4 regions of the Streptomyces sp. NPDC006193 genome follow, and region 1 is predicted to be linked to each of the others. Evidence: riboswitches for the same ligand, from Rfam matches in the RefSeq annotation. Region 1 holds a riboswitch; each other region holds the start of a gene.

Region 1 (2,189 bases):
GGTGGGCTCGCTGGCCACGGTCACCATGTCGGGGCCGGGGACGGTGGAGCTGCAGCCGAGCGGGGTGACCAAGGCGACGGGGCTGGCGCTGGCCGCCGAGCGGCTCGGGATCGGCGCCGGTCGGGTCCTCGCCTTCGGCGACATGCCCAATGACGTCCCGATGCTCGTCTGGGCCGGGCACGGCGTCGCCATGGCCGACGCGCACCCCGAACTCAAGGCGGTGGCCGACGAGATCACCCTGTCGAACGAGGACGACGGCGTCGCCGTCGTCCTCGAGAGGCTGTTCCCGGCCGGCTGACCGGCCCGTCGGCGGGGCCGGCCGGCCGGTCCGGGACCGCGGGGTGGCGCCGGCTGTCAGTAGGGGCCGAAGACGTTGTCGATCGAGCCGTAGCGCGCGGCCGCGTAGTTGCAGGCGGCGGTGATGTTCGCGACCGGGTCGAAGGGGTCGAACGAGGTGCCCGGCACGTGGTACGCGGCGAACGTCGGGTCGATGACCTGGAGCAGGCCCTTGGACGGGGTGCCCTTGGCGGCGTTGGAGTCCCAGAGGTTGATGGCCTTCGGGTTGCCGGAGGACTCCCGCATGACGTTGCGGTAGATGCCGTTGTAGGTGCCCGGAATGCCCCGCTCGGCCATGATCGCGAGGGACTCGCGGATCCAGCCGTCGAGGTTGTCCGGGTAGCCGGTGGTGGCGGCGGCCGTCGTGGTGGTGGCGGTGGCCGCGGAGGCGCCGGTCGCGCCGACGAGCGGCAGGACGAGGACGGCGGCTCCGGCGCCGGCGGTGACAACGGTGCGCATGAGGCGGCTGATGCGGTTGCGGCGGCGCTGGGCGGCAGCAGACATGGGGGCTTTCCTCTCCTACGCCTGCGAGGTGAGCTGTCGGGTTCGGGCGGGGAGGTGCCCGGCCGTGCCCCGGCGGAGGCACGGCTTCACCCCTAGCCGTTCCGGTCGGCACGGTGCCGTCCGGCCCGGCGGCTTACCTGGGTCCCCCGCTCCTGCCGTACGAGTGAGTCGGTCGATGGGTCACACGGGCGGCGGCAGGATTCGGCGTCCGCCCGACGGCCGGGAACGTATGCGAGAGCACATGTCGGGAACAAGTGCCGGAATCACACAACGCGCTATTTGACCTTGATCGACGCCGTATGGGGTGCTTGATCCTTTGCGGTCGCGCATCTCAACTCGCCGACAGGGCAAGGGGGCCGGGCGCTCTCCGTGCGCCGGGCGCGCCCCCGGGGCGCGTGACCCAATTCACGAAATGGCAAATGGCGCGAAACCGGACATGGGGGATTCAGGGGATTCCGGCGGGTGGCCGAAAAGAGAGGTGGCTAAAACGGTGAATATGCAGCGGAAGGATGGGATTGCTGTTTAGTGGGCGAATGTCCGTTATTACCATCCGATCACTGTGATGCCGGTCATGATCCGCTACGGCCCGGGCTGGACCGGTGGGCGCTATCGGTGATCGAAACAGGACCGGATACGCTGACTTGAGTGAGGGCAGCGACCTATCGACAAACCGTGTAATCGGCAGCAGACACCAGCAGACAGGAGACTCCTCGTGACCGTCGTCGGGCCGTTCGGGCTGAGCGTGCGGGACCAGGCTCTGGAAGCCGATGTCCAGGCCGGATTGACGGCTGTCGAGGAAGGCTTGCTCGAGGCCACCAAGAGCGAGGTCCCGTTCATCACGGAGGCCGCGCAGCATCTCGTACGGGCCGGCGGGAAGCGGTTCCGGCCGCTGCTCGTGATGCTCGCCGCACAGTTCGGCGACCCCTACGCGCCGGGCGTCGTGCCGTCGGCCGTGGTCGTGGAACTGACCCATCTGGCCACGCTGTACCACGACGACGTCATGGACGAGGCGACCGTGCGCCGCGGCGTGGAGAGCGCCAACACGCGCTGGGGCAACTCCGTCGCGGTCCTCACCGGCGACTTCCTCTTCGCCCGCGCCTCCCAGATCCTCGCCGACCTCGGCCCCGAGGCGGTCCGGGTGCAGGCCCTGGCGTTCGAACGGCTGGTCACCGGCCAGATCCTGGAGACGGCGGGCCCCTCGGACGGCCGCGACCCGGTCGAGCACTACCTGGACGTGCTCGGCGGCAAGACCGGCTCCCTGGTGGCGGTGTCCTGCCGGTTCGGCGCGATGATGTCCGGCGCCGACGAGACGGTCGTGGACGTCCTCACCCAGTACGGGGAGCGGCTCG
Region 2 (2,189 bases), on a different contig from region 1:
CGGCGCGCCCGGCGCCTCCAAGCCGTCCGACGTGCCGGACGCGTCGCCCTCCGCCGGCGCCGGCTCCTCCGCGGACGCCACGACCGCGCCGACCGCCGAGCCGGACAAGAGCGCGGACGCGCCCGCCCGCTCCGGCGAGACCGGTACCCCCGAAGCCGGCGCGTCGACCTCCCCGGACGCCGGCAGCGCGCGGCCGGGCGGCGACCCGGCCCCGGTGGTCCCGGACGCCGGCCGGGCGGCCGATCCCGAGCAGGCCGCCGGCTCCTGGAGCCTGGTGGACACCGGCGCTCTCGGCAGCGGCGGTCGCCACCGCGGCGCACATGCGGACGAAAGCGTGACAAACGGTCAGAAGGCGGCGTCGGCCGGCCGTCACGCCTCCCGGCTGCCGGACACCTACACCGTCCGTGCGGGTGACTCCCTCGGCTCCATCGCCGACGCGCTCGACGTCGACGGCGGATGGCGTGCGCTGTACGAGGCGAACAGGCAGGCCATCGGCGCCGACCCGAACAACATCACTGCCGGTCAGACCCTGCGGATCGGTGACTGAACAGGCCTTTAACGGGACAAGTTGACGCCCTGTTTCATGGGTGATGCCCGATTCGGCGAAAGTGTGGGATGAGTCTCAGAAGCCCTGATCGTCTTTGAAATTCCCCGGATCACGTGTCTACGGTCGTGATCGCTCGTCACCGCGAGCCCCGGCCGCCGCAACGCCGAATCCTGCCAGCGGCCGCCCGGGAACAGTCGTCGCGTCAAGCGCCGTAGGCAGGAGCGGGGGACCCAAGGTAGGCGCCGGGTCCAGCACTTGAGGCTGGAACCGGCTGGGGGTGAAGCCGCACCGCGCGCACAGCGGGGTGCGGCCGGGCAACTCGACCGGCCCGAACCCGACAGCTCACCTCGCAGGCGTCGGTGAGGGGATCGATCCATGCTGTTTTCCGTCAAGGGCAAGCACCGTCGTCCGTCCAGGGCCGTCCGCGCCGTCGCGCTCGCCGGTGTCGCCGGCGCCGCCGTCGCCGCGCCGCTGATGGCGGCCGGCAACGCCTCCGCCGCCACCGCCTCCGAGTGGGACGCCGTCGCCCAGTGCGAGTCCGGCGGCAACTGGTCCATCAACACCGGCAACGGCTACTACGGCGGTCTGCAGTTCTCCGCCTCCACCTGGGCCGCGTACGGCGGCACGCAGTACGCGGCCACCGCCGACAAGGCCACCAAGGCCCAGCAGATCGCCGTCGCCGAGAAGGTGCTCGCCGCGCAGGGCAAGGGCGCCTGGCCGGTCTGCGGCAAGGGCCTGTCGAGCGCCTCCTCCGACAGCTCCGCCCCGAGCACCTCCACCGACTCCGCCCCGAGCACCTCCACCGGCTCGTCTTCGAGCACCTCCACCGGCTCGGCCCCGGCCGGCGCCGCCGCCCGCTCGGCCGACCAGCAGGCCGCCTCCCGGTCCGCCGAGCGCCCGGCCGCCTCCGCGAGCGGCAGCGGGAGCAGGACCGTCACCACCCCGACCGGTGAGAAGGTCGAGAAGGGCGACGGCGAGTACAAGGTCGTCGCCGGCGACACCCTCAGCACCATCGCCGCCGAGCACCACGTGCAGGGCGGCTGGAAGAAGCTGTTCGAGCTGAACAAGGACATCGTCGAGGACGCCGACCTCATCTACCCGGGCCAGCAGCTGCACCTGAAGTGACAGCCGGCCCCGGCCCGGACCGCGGCGCCCCCTCCTCCCCGGCCCGCACGGCGGGGGCCGGGTGAGGGCCGCCCCCGTCCCCACGGGCGCCCCGCCCCGGTGCGTGCTCCCCCGTACGCACCGGGGCGGGGCTTTTTCACGAACCCGCCGCAGACCCTTTGTTTCGGGAACAAACAAAAGGTACCGTCGGCTTGTCCACGGGACGGTCGGTCAGTGGCCGACGCTCCCGGGACGGTTAGGCTCTAGGCGCAAGGCACAGCCGCAAGGCACGCCGCCCCGCACTTCCAGCGTCACATCCAAGAAGGAGATGCTCGTGCCGTCCATCGACGTCGTCGTAGCCCGGGAAATCCTGGACTCCCGAGGCAACCCCACGGTCGAGGTCGAGGTCGGCCTCGACGACGGCAGCACGGGTCGTGCCGCCGTCCCGTCCGGCGCCTCGACCGGCGCCTTCGAGGCCATCGAGCTCCGCGACGGCGACCCGAACCGCTACCAGGGCAAGGGCGTCGAGAAGGCCGTC
Region 3 (2,189 bases), on a different contig from region 1:
CCACCGCCGTGGTCGTCGGCGACCTGACCGGCGTCGATCTGGACGCGCTGCTCGGCGACACCCTCGGCGCGTGGAGCGGCACCCCGGGCGAGGCCCGTCCGGTGCCGCCGGTGACCGCCGACGACACCGGGCGCGTGGTCGTCGTGGACCGGCCCGGAGCCGTCCAGACACAGCTGCTCATCGGCCGGATCGGCCCCGACCGGCACGACCGGGTGTGGCCCGCCCAGGTGCTCGGCACGTACTGCCTCGGCGGAACCCTCACCTCCCGCCTGGACCGCGTGCTGCGCGAGGAGAAGGGCTACACCTACGGCGTGCGCTCCTTCGCGCAGGTCCTGCGGTCCGCGCCCGACGGCACCGGCGCCGCGATGCTCGCCATCAGCGGCTCCGTGGACACGCCCAACACGGGCCCGGCGCTGGACGACCTGTGGAAGGTGCTGCGCACCCTCGCGGCGGACGGCCTGACGGACGCCGAGCGGGACGTCGCCGTGCAGAACCTCGTCGGTGTGGCGCCGCTGAAGTACGAGACCGCGGCGGCCGTCGCGAGCACCCTGGCCGACCAGGTCGAGCAGCACCTGCCCGACGACTTCCAGGCCACGCTCTACCAGCAGCTGGCCGCCACGGGCACGGTGGAGGCCACCGCGGCCGTCGTCAACGCCTTCCCGGTGGACCGCCTGGTGACGGTCCTCGTGGGCGACGCGGCGCAGATCAAGGCGCCGGTCGAGGCGCTCGGCATCGGCGAAGTCACCGTCGTCTCCGCGGAGTAGCCCGGCGACGGCACACGCGCGCGTGGGGCCCTGGCGACCTACGGGTCGTCAGGGCCCCTGCTGTTCCACTCGCCCGCCCAGATGCCCGGTTTGCGGCGGAGGTTGCCTGTCTGCCCTGTGGGATGCGCTACAAAATCCCGCGTGCGTTTGGGTATTGAACGCACGCCCCCGTACCTTCGTGCAGGCTGTTCGTCAGGCAGTGCGCCGCACCCGCGGCACCGGACAGCCATCGCCGAATCCCCGTACGGCGCGAGCCAGGGGAGCCGGGGACCCACCGTCCCCCGGGGTGAATCGGGCGCCCGCGCGCGAGCGCAGGGGGCCCGTAGGAGACCTTCCTGCTCCGAACCCGTCAGCTAACCCGGTAGGCGAGACGGAAGGAAAGGATCAGCCACCTTATGGCGTTCATGTGCGCCACGGGCAAGCACCGCAAGCCCGGCCGGGTCAAGCGCACCACCGCTCAGGCGGCCGGTGTCGCGGCCCTGACCACCACCGGCGTCATCGGAACGCTCGCCGCCTCCCCGGCGCTCGCCGCCGAGCCCTCGCCCGAGGAGACCGGCCTCACCCCGGTCCTCACCGCGAGCGACGACGTCGCCGAGCGCATCGACGAGCAGGCCGTCGCCCAGCAGCGGGCCGCCGAGCAGAAGGCGGCCGAGGAGGCCGCGGCCAAGGCGGCCGCCGAGGCAGCCGCGAAGCGCGCGCAGGAGGTGCGCGAGGCCAAGGCCCGTGCCGCCCGCGAGGCCGAGCGCAAGCTGCTGAACGCCTACGTCGCGCCGATCGCGCACTCGTACGTCTCCACGGCCTACCAGGCCGGCAGCTCCCTGTGGTCCTCCGGCTCGCACACCGGTGTCGACTTCCACGCGGCCAGCGGCACCCCCGTCCACGCGGTGGGCGCCGGCACGGTCGTCTCCGCCGGCTGGGGCGGCGCGTACGGCAACGAGGTCGTGATCCGGATGGCCGACGGCATGTACACCCAGTACGGCCACCTGTCGTCCATCGGCGTCACGGTCGGCCAGAAGGTCGTCCCCGGCCAGCAGATCGGCCTGTCCGGCGCCACGGGCAACGTCACCGGCCCGCACCTCCACTTCGAGGCCCGCACGACCCCCGAGTACGGCTCAGACGTGGACCCCGTCGCCTACCTCCGCCAGCACGGCGTGGATCTCTGACGCCCCTCGCGCGGAATCCGGAGCCCCGTCTCACCGAGCCGGGGCTTCTTCTTTCCGCGGTGCCCGCACCACCCGCTGCCCGGTTCCGGCGCACCCGGTGTGCACCGCCCCGCGGTACGGCGTCGTCGCAGGTGCCCACGAGCGCGGCAGCCGCCTTATTGAGGTCCCGGCCCGCCGCTACGGCGGCGCACGCGTCCCCGTCCGGGAGGCGCCGCGCACCCCGGAGGCGGAGGGTTTCCCGGTGACCCGCCGGCACGCCGGC
Region 4 (2,189 bases), on a different contig from region 1:
GCTCGTCCGGCACACGGGGCGCACGGCCGCACAGGTCCACCAGGACCTGGAGCGGGATCTCGTCCTGGACGCCCCCGGAGCGCTCGCCTACGGCCTGGTGGACGGCGTCGTGCCCAGCCGCCGGGACGCGCTGGGCGCACCGGGCGCGCGGTGAGCCCCCGATGCTGCCGGAACTTCCGCCGCTGCCCGCCCTGACCCGGGCCGAGGGCGAGCTGATCGACTGTTATCTGGAGGCGGTCGACCTGCTCGGCCGCGTCAACCCGGCCCGGAGCGGTGACACGTACGGCGGTCTGCGCGCGGCCCAGGCCCTGGTGCGCAAGGCGGCAGAGCTGCGTGACGCCCTTGCGCTGATGCACCAGCGGGGCGAGACGGAGCTGCACGGGGACACGCTGGCACGGGCGTTGCGGGTGCTGGACGGTGAGCGCCGGACCGCTCGCGTCGCGCTCCCGACCGACGGCGTGGGCTGAGACGGACACACGTCCGGACCGATGGGTTCGCCCCGTCGACGCGTGCCGTTCGGGCCGGACTTGAAACGGCCCGAACGACGTACGCCCGACCGGGTTACATCCCGAGCCGTTCCCGGGTTCCCCGAGTTGCGCGCGGCGGGGGCCCAGGAAGCGTCGCGTGACGCTTCGTCGCAGGTCGGGGGCTACGTACGGGAACTGACGGAGGTTCGAACACAGCGCGGTCCACCCGGACGGGTGAGTGGTGAGTAACACCACAAATCCCCGATTCCGTTGGGATTTTCGGACAGGTGTGAGTGAAGATCCCGTCTGACGACAAGCCCCCGCCACAGCGGCGGGGCGGTCCGGGCGGACGCCGAGTCCTGCCGCCGCCTGGATGACCGGTCGACGGAGTGGATCGGCAGGAGTGGAGGACCCGAGCAAGACGGGTCGCCGGCGCGGAAGCGCGTCTGCTCGACGCAGACGGGCGGAGGTTCCGGGCGATCCTTGGGGTGAAGCCGCGGCAACGCGGCCGGGCAACTTCGCCAGCCCGAATCCGACAGGTCATCCTTCACAGGCGGCTGACGAAGGGTTGCGCATGACTGCGCTGAATCGTGTCCCGTCGCTGATGGCCCGGGCCGGCACGGCCTCGGCTCTCACCCTCGCCGCCGTGGGCGGCTCGATCGCGGTGCCCGGACTGGCCACCGACGCCTCCGCCGCGACCACGGCGACGAAAGCACTGCACATCGCCGCGTCCAAGAAGGGCTCCCCGTACCGTTACGGGGCCACCGGGCCGCGCAGGTTCGACTGCTCGGGGCTGACGCTCTACTCGTTCAAGAAGGCGGGCAAGAAGCTGCCGCGCACCGCCGCCCAGCAGTACAACAAGACGCACCACATCTCCGCCAAGCACCGCAAGGCCGGCGACCTGGTGTTCTTCCACTCTGGTTCCAGCGTCTACCACGTCGGCATCTACGCCGGTCACGGCAAGATATGGCACGCCCCGAAGACCGGTGACGTGGTGCGGCTCCAGAAGATCTGGACCAAGAGCGTCTGGTACGGCCGGGTCAGCTGACCGCCGCCGACGCGGGAGCGGCTCCGGCTGGGGAGCCGCTCCGAGCCCGCCGTCGCCGCCCCGGCCGCCCGCCCGCACCGCACGGGCGGCCGGGGCGGCCACGGCCGCCCGCCCCGCCGTTCACCCGGCGCGGCGGCCGCCCTGGAGGCGGCCCCTGCGCCGGTCTCCGGGCGACCGCCGCGGCTTCCGGGCCGCCGCGGCGCCCCCGGTGCGCACGCCGGGCCTCGGCCCGCAGCCGCCCGCCCGGCAGCGCACAGGCCCGGACCGACGCGGGCACGGGCACGCGTGACGCGGGCACGGGCACCCGCGGCCACGCACGAACGGCCCCCTCAGCGGTGCGGGCCCCGCGACCCCTGCCACGCGGGCAGGGCCACCGGCACGGCCGCTGCGCCGGCTGCCGGCGGTGCGGTGCGGTGCGCACCCCGGCGCTCCCCCGCGCCCGCTCTCCCGGCCGGGCGCCCACACCCCGCGCGCTCGCCGTCCGGACCGCGACCGAAGCGGCCGGTGCGGCCCGGACGAGGGCGCCCGCCAACCCCTCCGCACGACGTGCCGCCCGCCGCGCGGAGGTGACGCATCCGGCCGCATGCCTTTCGCGCGCCCCTGCGCGCGCCACCGGGCCCGCCGGCTGCGGGCGTCAGGGGCCGGGCCGGCCCACCGGGGGGAGCGGAGCGGCC

Evidence for each region. A riboswitch is a leader RNA that binds a small molecule or an ion and turns the genes downstream of it on or off. The one in region 1 is predicted to bind cyclic di-AMP.
Region 2: another riboswitch for cyclic di-AMP. It lies ahead of ABZ261_RS12965 (transglycosylase family protein); the one in region 1 lies ahead of ABZ261_RS12295 (transglycosylase SLT domain-containing protein).
Region 3: another riboswitch for cyclic di-AMP. It lies ahead of ABZ261_RS14965 (M23 family metallopeptidase); the one in region 1 lies ahead of ABZ261_RS12295 (transglycosylase SLT domain-containing protein).
Region 4: another riboswitch for cyclic di-AMP. It lies ahead of ABZ261_RS09520 (C40 family peptidase); the one in region 1 lies ahead of ABZ261_RS12295 (transglycosylase SLT domain-containing protein).

The regions. Positions count from the first base shown of each region.
Region 1 is NZ_JBEXTB010000009.1:123,488-125,676, forward strand. Features, by position in the region: gene ABZ261_RS12290 (HAD family hydrolase) at 1-298, shown strand, start outside; gene ABZ261_RS12295 (transglycosylase SLT domain-containing protein) at 355-840, opposite strand; cyclic di-AMP (ydaO/yuaA leader) riboswitch at 846-1,025, opposite strand; gene ABZ261_RS12300 (polyprenyl synthetase family protein) at 1,553-2,189, shown strand, end outside.
Region 2 is NZ_JBEXTB010000010.1:88,146-90,334, forward strand. Features, by position in the region: gene ABZ261_RS12960 (transglycosylase family protein) at 1-547, shown strand, start outside; cyclic di-AMP (ydaO/yuaA leader) riboswitch at 745-918, shown strand; gene ABZ261_RS12965 (transglycosylase family protein) at 923-1,672, shown strand; gene eno (phosphopyruvate hydratase) at 1,986-2,189, shown strand, end outside.
Region 3 is NZ_JBEXTB010000013.1:44,718-46,906, reverse strand. Features, by position in the region: gene ABZ261_RS14970 (pitrilysin family protein) at 1-764, shown strand, start outside; cyclic di-AMP (ydaO/yuaA leader) riboswitch at 985-1,147, shown strand; gene ABZ261_RS14965 (M23 family metallopeptidase) at 1,160-1,927, shown strand; partial or broken gene ABZ261_RS14960 (GntR family transcriptional regulator) at 2,025-2,189, shown strand, end outside.
Region 4 is NZ_JBEXTB010000006.1:208,426-210,614, forward strand. Features, by position in the region: gene ABZ261_RS09510 (ATP-dependent Clp protease proteolytic subunit) at 1-154, shown strand, start outside; gene ABZ261_RS09515 (hypothetical protein) at 162-467, shown strand; cyclic di-AMP (ydaO/yuaA leader) riboswitch at 901-1,038, shown strand; gene ABZ261_RS09520 (C40 family peptidase) at 1,042-1,515, shown strand; gene ABZ261_RS09525 (ATP-binding protein) at 2,150-2,189, opposite strand, start outside.